One region of the Streptomyces sp. NBC_00122 genome, then DNA from elsewhere that is predicted to be linked to it. Evidence: predicted binding sites of a transcription regulator. Region 1 holds the regulator's gene; the other holds the start of a gene.

Region 1 (4,810 bases):
GATGTCCTCGTCGGCGAGCGAGATCTCGTACCAGCTCGCCTCTCCGGCCAGCTGCCCGCGGTACGCCTCGACCGCGGCCGGGTCCACGTAACCGGTCTGCGGCATGAAGAGGTTCACCCCGAACGGGCGCCGGGTGAGCGCGCGTACCTGCTTGATCTCCTGGTACATGCCGTCGGCGGTCTTGTAGCCACCGGCCAGGAAGCCCAGCCCGCCCGCCTCGCACACGGCGGCGACGAGCGGCGGACAGGAGGCGCCGCCCGCCATGGGTGCCTGCACGATCGGGTAGGGGGAGAGACCGTTCGGTGCGGTGGACATGGACTGCATCGTGCCATGTCCCGCCCAGGGGGCCGAATCACGGCATTCGCCTGGCATAGTCCGCTTCCTGGCGTGGCCGGGAAGCGGCCTCGCGGGGAATGCGGCGAGCCCGGCCGGGGCATCCCCGGGCCGGGCTCGTCGATGAGGTCAGGACGGTCAGCGACCGTTGAAGGCGTCCTTCAACCTGCTGAACAGACCCTGCTGCCCCGGCGCGAACTGGCCGGTCGGCCGCTCCTCGCCGCGCAGCTTCGCCAGCTGCCGCAGCAGGTCCTCCTGCTGCGGGTCCAGCTTGCCCGGGGTGGTGACCTCGACGTGCACGATCAGGTCGCCGCGCCCGCCACCCCGCAGGTGGGTGACGCCGCGCCCGTGCAGCGGGATCGCCTGGCCGGACTGGGTGCCGGGCCGGATGTCGATCTCCTCCAGGCCGTCCAGCGTCTCCAGCGGGCACTTGGTGCCCAGCGCGGCCGCCGTCATCGGGATGGTGACCGTGCAGTGCAGGTCGTCCCCGCGCCGCTGGAAGGTCGGGTGCGGCAGCTCGTGGATCTCCACGTACAGGTCGCCGGCGGGGCCGCCGCCGGGGCCGACCTCGCCCTCGCCCGCGAGCTGGATGCGGGTGCCGTTCTCGACGCCCGCCGGGATCTTGACCGTGAGACTGCGGCGGGAGCGGACCCGGCCGTCGCCCGCGCACTCGGGACACGGGGTCGGGACCACGGTGCCGAAGCCCTGGCACTGCGGGCAGGGGCGCGAGGTCATGACCTGGCCCAGGAAGGACCGGGTGACCTGCGAGACCTCACCGCGGCCGCGGCACATGTCACACGTCTGCGCCGAGGTGCCGGGGGCGGCACCCTCGCCGGAGCAGGTGGTGCAGACGACGGCCGTGTCGACCTGGATGTCCTTGGTGGTCCCGAAGGCCGCCTCGTCCAGCTCCAGGTCGAGGCGGATCATGGCGTCCTGGCCGCGGCGGGTACGCGAGCGCGGGCCGCGCTGCGAGGCCTGGCCGAAGAAGGCGTCCATGATGTCGGAGAAGTTGCCGAAGCCGCCCGCTCCGAATCCGCCCGCGCCACCGCCGCCGCCCGAAGAGGACAGCGGGTCGCCGCCGAGGTCGTAGACCTGCTTCTTCTGCGGGTCCGAGAGCACCTCGTAAGCCGCGTTGATCTCCTTGAAGCGCTCCTGCGTCTTCGGGTCCGGATTCACATCCGGGTGAAGTTCACGCGCGAGGCGCCGGAAGGCCTTCTTGATCTCGTCCTGCGATGCGTCGCGGCGCACGCCGAGAACGGCGTAGTAGTCCGTGGCCACTTACGACTCCGCCAGGATCTGTCCGACGTAACGTGCCACTGCGCGTACCGCTCCCATCGTTCCGGGGTAGTCCATGCGGGTCGGTCCGACCACGCCGAGTTTGGCGACAGTTTCGCCGCCCGAACCGTAACCGACCGAGACGACGGACGTGGAGTTCAGTCCCTCGTAAGCATTCTCATGCCCGATCCGTACGGCCATTCCCGACTCGTTGGCCTCGCCCAGCAGCTTGAGGAGCACGACCTGCTCCTCCAGCGCTTCGAGCACCGGCCTGATCGTCAGGGGAAAATCGTGTCCGAAGCGGGTGAGATTGGCGGTACCGCCGATCATCAGCCGCTCCTCGGCTTCCTCGACCAGGGTTTCGAGGAGCGTCGCGAGCACGGTGGAGACCGTGGCCCGGTCCTCGGCCTCGAAGGATTCGGGGAGGTCCTGGACGAGCGGGGGTACGTCGGTGAACCGGCGGCCGACGACCCTGCTGTTGAGGCGGGCCCGCAGGTCGGCGAGCGAGGTCTCGCCGAAGGGGGTCGCGCAGTCGATGAGCCGCTGCTCGACGCGGCCCGTGTCGGTGATCAGTACGAGCATCAGCCGGGCCGGGGCCAGCGACAGGAGCTCGACGTGGCGCACGGTGGAGCGCGTCAGCGAGGGGTACTGGACGACCGCGACCTGGCGGGTGAGCTGCGCGAGCAGCCGCACCGTCCGGCCGACCACGTCGTCGAGGTCGACGGCGCCGTCGAGGAAGTTCTGGATGGCCCGACGCTCGGGCGACGACAGCGGCTTGACCCCCGCCAGCTTGTCGACGAAGAGCCGGTACCCCTTGTCGGTGGGGATCCGGCCGGCGCTGGTGTGGGGCTGGGCGATGTAGCCCTCGTCCTCCAGCACGGCCATGTCGTTGCGCACGGTGGCGGGCGAGACCCCGAGCCGGTGGCGCTCGGTGAGCGCCTTGGAGCCGACCGGCTCCTCCGTCCCGACGTAGTCCTGGACGATGGCGCGCAGCACTTCGAGTCTGCGTTCGCTGAGCATCGCGCACACCTCCAGCTGTGGTCCGTTGCCTTGTTCGCTGCTTGTTGACTGGCACTCTGGGCGTTCGAGTGCCAGAGAACCCCCGCTCAGTGTACGGCCGGGTAGTAAGACCCTGGCAAGGGAGGCCTGCCAGGGTAGCGTCGCGGCATGGACGTGCGTTGGGAAGAGGCGGGCTGGGAACGGCTGACCGGGCGGACCGGCCGGCGGCGGCTTCCGGTGTGGGACTGCACGGTGGGACTGGTGGTGGGGGACGATTCCGTCCTCCTCGTCGACCCCGGTTCGTGCCTGCGGGAGGGCGCTCAGCTGCGGGCCGAGGCGGAGCGGCTGACGGGCCGGCACGTGACTCATATCGCATTCACGCACGGCCATTTCGATCACGTGCTGGGCGGGGCGGCCTTCCCCGGGGCCGAGGTGTTCGGGGCGGTCGGGCTGGACTCGCTGCTCACCACGGGCCGCGAGGAGCTGCGCGAGTCCGCCGTACGGCACGGACTGGCGCAGGCCGAGGCCGCGGAGGCCGTGGAGCTGCTGGTGCTGCCCCGGCACGGCGTGTCGGGCGAGTGGACGCTGGAGCTGGGCGGGGTGCAGGTGCTGCTGGCGAACGTGGGGCCCGGGCACAGCCGGCACGACCTGGCCGTCTTCGTGCCCGGCGAGCGCGAGACGGTCTTCTGCGGGGACCTGGTCGAGGAGTCGGGCGAACCGCAGGCCGGCGACGACTCGGTGCCGGCGCAGTGGCCGGCGGCCGTGGACCGGCTGCTGTCGCTGGGCGGGGACGACGCGCTGTACGTACCGGGTCACGGAGCGGTGGTCTCCGCGGACTTCGTCCGTGCGCAACGCGCCACACTGGCCGCCCGTTTCGGCGTGTCGGAGGCATGACGGCCGCGGCTCTCCTACTGTCGGCCGGATGCGCGAGTACTCCCCCGACCTGACCCCGCAGTGGAAGCGCCCCAAGGCCGTGCCGGAGGTGGCGGCGGAACCCGATCTGGTGGTCGAGGTGGCCGGTACGGATTTCTGCGGCGCGGTGGTGGCCTGCGAGGCGGGCACGGTGACTCTGGAGGACCGGTTCGGCAAGCGGCGGGTGTTCCCGATGGAGCCGAGCGGGTTCCTGCTGGAGGGGGCGGTCGTCACCCTGGTCCGCCCGTCCCGCGCCCCGGCGGCCCCGGCCCGCACCGCGTCCGGGTCGATCGCCGTACCCGGCGCCCGGGCGCGGGTGGCGCGGGCGGGCCGGATCTACGTCGAGGGCCGGCACGACGCCGAGCTGGTGGAGCGGGTCTGGGGTGACGACCTGCGGATCGAGGGCGTGGTGGTGGAGTACCTGGAGGGCATCGACGACCTCCCGGCCGTCGTGGCGGAGTTCGGCCCGGCCCCGGACGCCCGGCTGGGGGTCCTGGTGGACCACCTGGTGCCGGGGTCGAAGGAGTCCCGTATCGCGGCGTCCGTGACCTCGCCGGACGTGCTGGTCGTGGGCCACCCGTACGTGGACGTGTGGCAGGCGGTGAAGCCGTCCGCGCTGGGCATCGCCGCGTGGCCGGTCATCCCCCGGGGCCAGGACTGGAAGACGGGCATCTGCCGGTCGCTCGGCTGGCCGGAGAACACCGGGGCCGCCTGGCAGCACATCCTGTCCAGGGTGACCTCGTACCGCGACCTGGAGCCGGCCCTGCTGGGCCGCGTCGAGGAACTGATCGACTTCGTGACGGCCCCGTAGCCCCGTCACCCGTGCGGCGGACACGCTCACCTTCGGGTGACGGTGCGTGGTCGGCCGCGGAGGGCGCGCAAGGGTGCTCTTCATGATCACCTTTGCTTTGCGGCAGCGCGTCGTGCTCATCGCGACCGTGCTCGCCGCCGCCCTCCTGCCGTCCGCTTCCGTCTCCGCCTCGGCCGCCTCGGCTCCCACGCACGCCACACAGGCCGCGCACGCCACACAGGCCGCGCACGCCGCGCACGCCGCTCCGGCGAACTCCTGCCCGCGCGTGGACGACCACCTCTTCGCCGCCGCGGACCAGCGGGCCGACCTGTCCCGCATCACCCCGACCCCGTCCTGGCGCACCAACTGCAAGCAGCTCTACCGCGCGGACGGCCGCCCGCCGTCGATCGTGTTCGCCGAGGGCTTCCACCCCAAGGCCACGGTGGACGGGCAGTACGACATCGAGCAATACGTCCTGGTCAACCAGCCCTCCCCGTACGT
Region 2 (4,810 bases), 870 kb from region 1:
GCCAGCCAGCGCTCCACCTCTTCCAGCACCCTCGGTACTCCCTGCATCGTCACTTGTTTGGACCCATATGCGATCCATCTCGCGGTTCGGACGGCTGTCTCAACCGCCCGGCCCTTCGGTTACAGTCTTGAACAACGCAAAGGACCACCGCATGCCGGGGGTCCTTGCGCACAAACGCCCGGGAGCGCCGTAGAGCGCGTAGCCCGGTGCCATACCGCTCATCCAGAGGGGCAGAGGGACACGGCCCGTTGAAGCCCCGGCAACCCTCCAGTCGGTTCTCGCGATGCGTTTTCACGCACCCCCGCGAGGTCCCCGGCTAGGGAAGGTGCCAATTCCGTCTCATGGCGAAGTGCGCCATGGGGAAGATGAGGAGAAAGGGCCTCGCCATCATGGCTGTACAGACGCATCTCACCTCTGTTGATCTCGGACCCGCCACCGGCCTTTCCTGTCGCGAGTGCGGTACCCGCTTCGAGCTCGGACCCATCTTCGCGTGCGTCGAGTGCTTCGGACCTCTGGAAGTCGCCTACGACCTCCCGACCGGCGACCCCGAGGCCCTGCGCGCCGCGATCGAGGCCGGCCCGAACAACATCTGGCGTTACGCGCCGCTGCTGCCCGTCCCCGCGGACGTGGCCTCCAAGCCGAGTCTGAACCCGGGCTTCACCAAGCTCGTGGACGCGCAGAACCTGGCCAAGGAGCTCGGCGTCACCGGCAAGCTCTACGTCAAGGACGACTCCGGCAACCCGACGCACTCCTTCAAGGACCGCGTCGTCGCGATCGCCGTCGAGGCCGCCCGCGCCTTCGGCTACACCACGCTGTCCTGCTCCTCCACCGGCAACCTGGCCGGCGCCGTCGGCGCCGCGGCCGCCCGGGCCGGTTTCCGCTCCTGCGTGTTCATCCCGCACGACCTGGAGCAGGGCAAGGTCGTCATGGCCGGTGTCTACGGTGGCGACCTGGTCGGCATCGAGGGCAACTACGACGACGTGAACCGCTTCTGCTCCGAGCTCATCGGCGACCCGCTGGGCGAGGGCTGGGGCTTCGTCAACGTCAACCTGCGCCCGTACTACGGCGAGGGCTCCAAGACCCTGGCGTACGAGATCTGCGAGCAGCTCGGCTGGCAGCTGCCCGACCAGATCGTCATCCCGATCGCGTCCGGCTCGCAGCTGACGAAGATCGACAAGGGCCTGCAGGAGCTGATCAAGCTCGGTCTGGTCGAGGACAAGCCGTACAAGATCTTCGGCGCCCAGGCCGAGGGCTGCTCCCCGGTGTCCACCGCCTTCAAGGCCGGCCACGACGTGGTCCGCCCGCAGAAGCCGAACACCATCGCCAAGTCGCTCGCCATCGGCAACCCGGCGGACGGCCCGTACGTCCTGGACATCGCCCGGCGCACCGGCGGCTTCGTCGAGGACGTCGACGACGAGCAGGTCGTCGAGGCCATCAAGATCCTCGCGCAGACCGAGGGCATCTTCGCCGAGACCGCGGGCGGTGTGACCGTCGGCGTCACGAAGAAGCTCATCGAGAACGGGCAGCTCGACCCGGCGCTCACCACCGTCGTCCTGAACACCGGTGACGGTCTCAAGACCCTGGAGGCGGTGGCCGCGGACAGCGGGCAGACCGCCACCATCCGCCCGAGCCTGGACGCGTTCCGCGCCGCCGGCCTGGCCTGACCATCTCCTCCGCCCTACCGGAAAGGCAGTAGCGCCATGAGCGTCAACGTCCGCATCCCCACCATCCTGCGCACCTACACCGGCGGCGTGTCCGAGGTCCCGGCCGAGGGCTCGACCCTGGCCGAGGTCATCGAGTCGTTGGAGAAGAGCCACCCGGGCATCGCCGCCCGCGTCCTGGACGACCAGGGCAAGCTGCGCCGCTTCGTGAACGTCTACGTCAACGACGACGACGTGCGCTTCGAGGGAGGGCTGGAGGCGGCGACGCCTGACGGCGCCGGTGTCTCGATCATTCCCGCCGTCGCCGGAGGCTGACCAGACCGGCACCGTGCCGGCGGCTGCTGAAACACGAAAACCGTAATTGCCCCCTCCGCTAAAAGCGGAGGGGGCAATTCTGTTTGATTGGGCACGGTAGAGTTGGGGAAGTCCCCTCCGCTGGACTTGCCCGCAGCATATGAACGGGTCGCGTGAGGGTCGACATCGGGTCAATGTGCAGGCGCGGTATGGGGCTTTGGCGAGATATGTCGGGCCCGAGTTGCCCTGCGATATGCCAAATTTTCACTCTATTTCAATGTTTCTGGGTGTCCAGAATTCTCGTCGGATTGACCTGTTGCAGACAGCACCGACGCGGATACATTCAGCCTCGGTCGACGCGTTCCGACGCAAGTTCTGACCCGGGAGCGCGAAGTGCGTTCCTGCGCAAGGGCCAGTTATAGGGGAGTTAGGCATGGCTCAGGGCACCGTCAAGTGGTTCAACGCGGAGAAGGGCTACGGCTTCATCGCGGTCGACGGTGGTGCGGATGTGTTCGTCCACTACAGCGCCATCCAGATGGACGGATACCGCACCCTTGAAGAGGGTCAGCGGGTCGAGTTCGAGATCTCGCAGGGCCAGAAGGGTCCGCAGGCGGACATGGTCAAGCTCGCACTCGGCTAGTCCCGGCGCGATCGACCGCCCACGCGTACGTAAGAGGGGCCCACATCCTGGACACGGGGGTGTGGGCCCCTCGTGCGTTCGCGGGGGCGTTCACCCAAGCCGCTTGCACTCGTGGGGGTCGAGTGCTAATCATTGGCGTTAGCACTCTCCAGGTGAGAGTGCTACCAAACGAGGACCGGGTCGGTGAGGCCCGCAGGGTCCGGCGGGAAGGAACCGCCGGGCACGCAGGCCGTCCGTCGCGGGCGCGGGCGCGGTCCGGGAGCAATCCACCGCTGTCCGGGAGGACCACTTCAGATGGCCAAGATCATTGCGTTCGACGAGGAGGCCCGGCGCGGTCTCGAGCGTGGGATGAACCAGCTCGCCGACGCCGTCAAGGTCACCCTTGGCCCCAAGGGTCGCAACGTCGTCCTTGAGAAGAAGTGGGGCGCGCCCACGATCACCAACGATGGTGTCTCCATCGCCAAGGAGATCGAGCTCGAGGACCCGTACGAGAAGATCGGCGCCGAGCTGGTCAAGGAAGTCGCCAAGAAGACGGACGACGTCGCCGGCGACGGTACGACCACCGCCACCGTGCTCGCCCAGGCGCTCGTCCGCGAGGGCCTGCGCAACGTGGCCGCCGGTGCCAACCCGATGGCCCTCAAGCGCGGCATCGAGAAGGCCGTCGAGGCCGTCTCCGGCGCCCTGCTGGAGCAGGCGAAGGATGTCGAGACCAAGGAGCAGATCGCTTCCACGGCCTCCATCTCCGCCGCCGACACCCAGATCGGCGAGCTCATCGCCGAGGCCATGGACAAGGTCGGCAAGGAAGGCGTCATCACCGTCGAGGAGTCCCAGACCTTCGGTCTGGAGCTGGAGCTCACCGAGGGCATGCGCTTCGACAAGGGCTACATCTCGGCGTACTTCGCCACCGACATGGAGCGTATGGAGTCGGCTCTCGACGACCCGTACATCCTGATCGTCAACTCCAAGATCGGCTCGGTCAAGGACCTGCTGCCGCTCCTGGAGAAGGTCATGCAGTCCGGCAAGCCGCTGCTGATCATCGCCGAGGACGTCGAGGGCGAGGCCCTGTCGACCCTGGTCGTCAACAAGATCCGCGGCACCTTCAAGTCCGTCGCCGTCAAGGCCCCGGGCTTCGGCGACCGCCGCAAGGCCATGCTCGGTGACATCGCCATCCTCACGGGCGGCACGGTCATCTCCGAGGAGGTCGGCCTCAAGCTGGAGAACGCCGGTCTCGACCTGCTCGGCCGCGCCCGCAAGGTCGTCATCACCAAGGACGAGACCACCATCGTCGACGGTGCCGGTGACAGCGACCAGGTCGCCGGTCGCGTGAACCAGATCCGCGCCGAGATCGAGAACTCCGACTCGGACTACGACCGCGAGAAGCTCCAGGAGCGCCTCGCGAAGCTGGCCGGCGGCGTGGCCGTCATCAAGGCCGGCGCCGCGACCGAGGTCGAGCTCAAGGAGCGCAAGCACCGCATCGAGGACGCCGTTCGCAACGCGAAGGCGGCCGTCGAGGAGGGCATCGTCGCCGGTGGTGGCGTAGCCCTGCTGCAGGCCTCCGCGGTCTTCGAGAAGCTGGAGCTCACGGGCGACGAGGCGACCGGCGCCAACGCCGTGCGCCTGGCCCTTGAGGCCCCGCTCAAGCAGATCGCCGTCAACGGTGGTCTCGAGGGTGGCGTCGTCGTCGAGAAGGTCCGCAACCTGCCGATCGGTCACGGCCTCAACGCCGCGACCGGCGAGTACGTGGACATGATCGCCGAGGGCATCATCGACCCGGCCAAGGTCACGCGCTCCGCGCTGCAGAACGCCGCGTCGATCGCCGCGCTGTTCCTGACCACCGAGGCCGTCATCGCCGACAAGCCCGAGAAGGCCGGCGCCGGCGCCCCGGGCGGCATGCCGGGCGGTGACATGGACTTCTGATCCTCCCGCGGCTCCGGCCGCCGGTCGATCGGCTGTTCTCGAACGAGGGCGGCACTCCTTCCTGACGGAAGGAGTGCCGCCCTCGGGCGTTTCCGCGTGTCTAGAAGCCGGTGGTGTCGAGCTTGCAGTCGAACGGCGCCGGAACGCGCAGCGCCTCACCGAAGGACACCGTCGTACGGGAGCGGTAGCCGTGCGGGGAGGGATCCCAGAAGCAGGTGATCTCCGAGTCCTGCATGTCGACGACCAGGTACACGGGTACGAGGCGGCCGTACACGTCCAACTTCTCTTTCCAGTCCGC

The links. The regulator HrcA, encoded in region 1, represses chaperone genes, less so after heat shock. The targets are predictions, from matches to a motif close to TTNGCACTCNGNNNNNCNGAGTGCNAA.
Region 2: a site for HrcA is predicted at 2,698-2,724, ahead of groL (chaperonin GroEL). Genes of this name have one in related genera too.

The regions. Positions count from the first base shown of each region.
Region 1 is NZ_CP108191.1:1,885,298-1,890,107, forward strand. It holds gene OG737_RS08955 (nitronate monooxygenase) at 1-315, opposite strand, end outside; gene dnaJ (molecular chaperone DnaJ) at 472-1,611, opposite strand; gene hrcA (heat-inducible transcriptional repressor HrcA) at 1,612-2,628, opposite strand; gene OG737_RS08970 (MBL fold metallo-hydrolase) at 2,776-3,501, shown strand; gene OG737_RS08975 (DUF3097 domain-containing protein) at 3,530-4,330, shown strand; gene OG737_RS08980 (ADP-ribosyltransferase) at 4,413-4,810, shown strand, end outside.
Region 2 is NZ_CP108191.1:2,752,017-2,756,826, reverse strand. It holds gene OG737_RS12915 (glucosyl-3-phosphoglycerate synthase) at 1-29, opposite strand, end outside; SAM riboswitch class I at 216-372, shown strand; gene thrC (threonine synthase) at 366-1,664, shown strand; gene OG737_RS12905 (MoaD/ThiS family protein) at 1,701-1,976, shown strand; gene OG737_RS12900 (cold-shock protein) at 2,389-2,595, shown strand; gene groL (chaperonin GroEL) at 2,890-4,512, shown strand; gene OG737_RS12890 (Uma2 family endonuclease) at 4,613-4,810, opposite strand, start outside.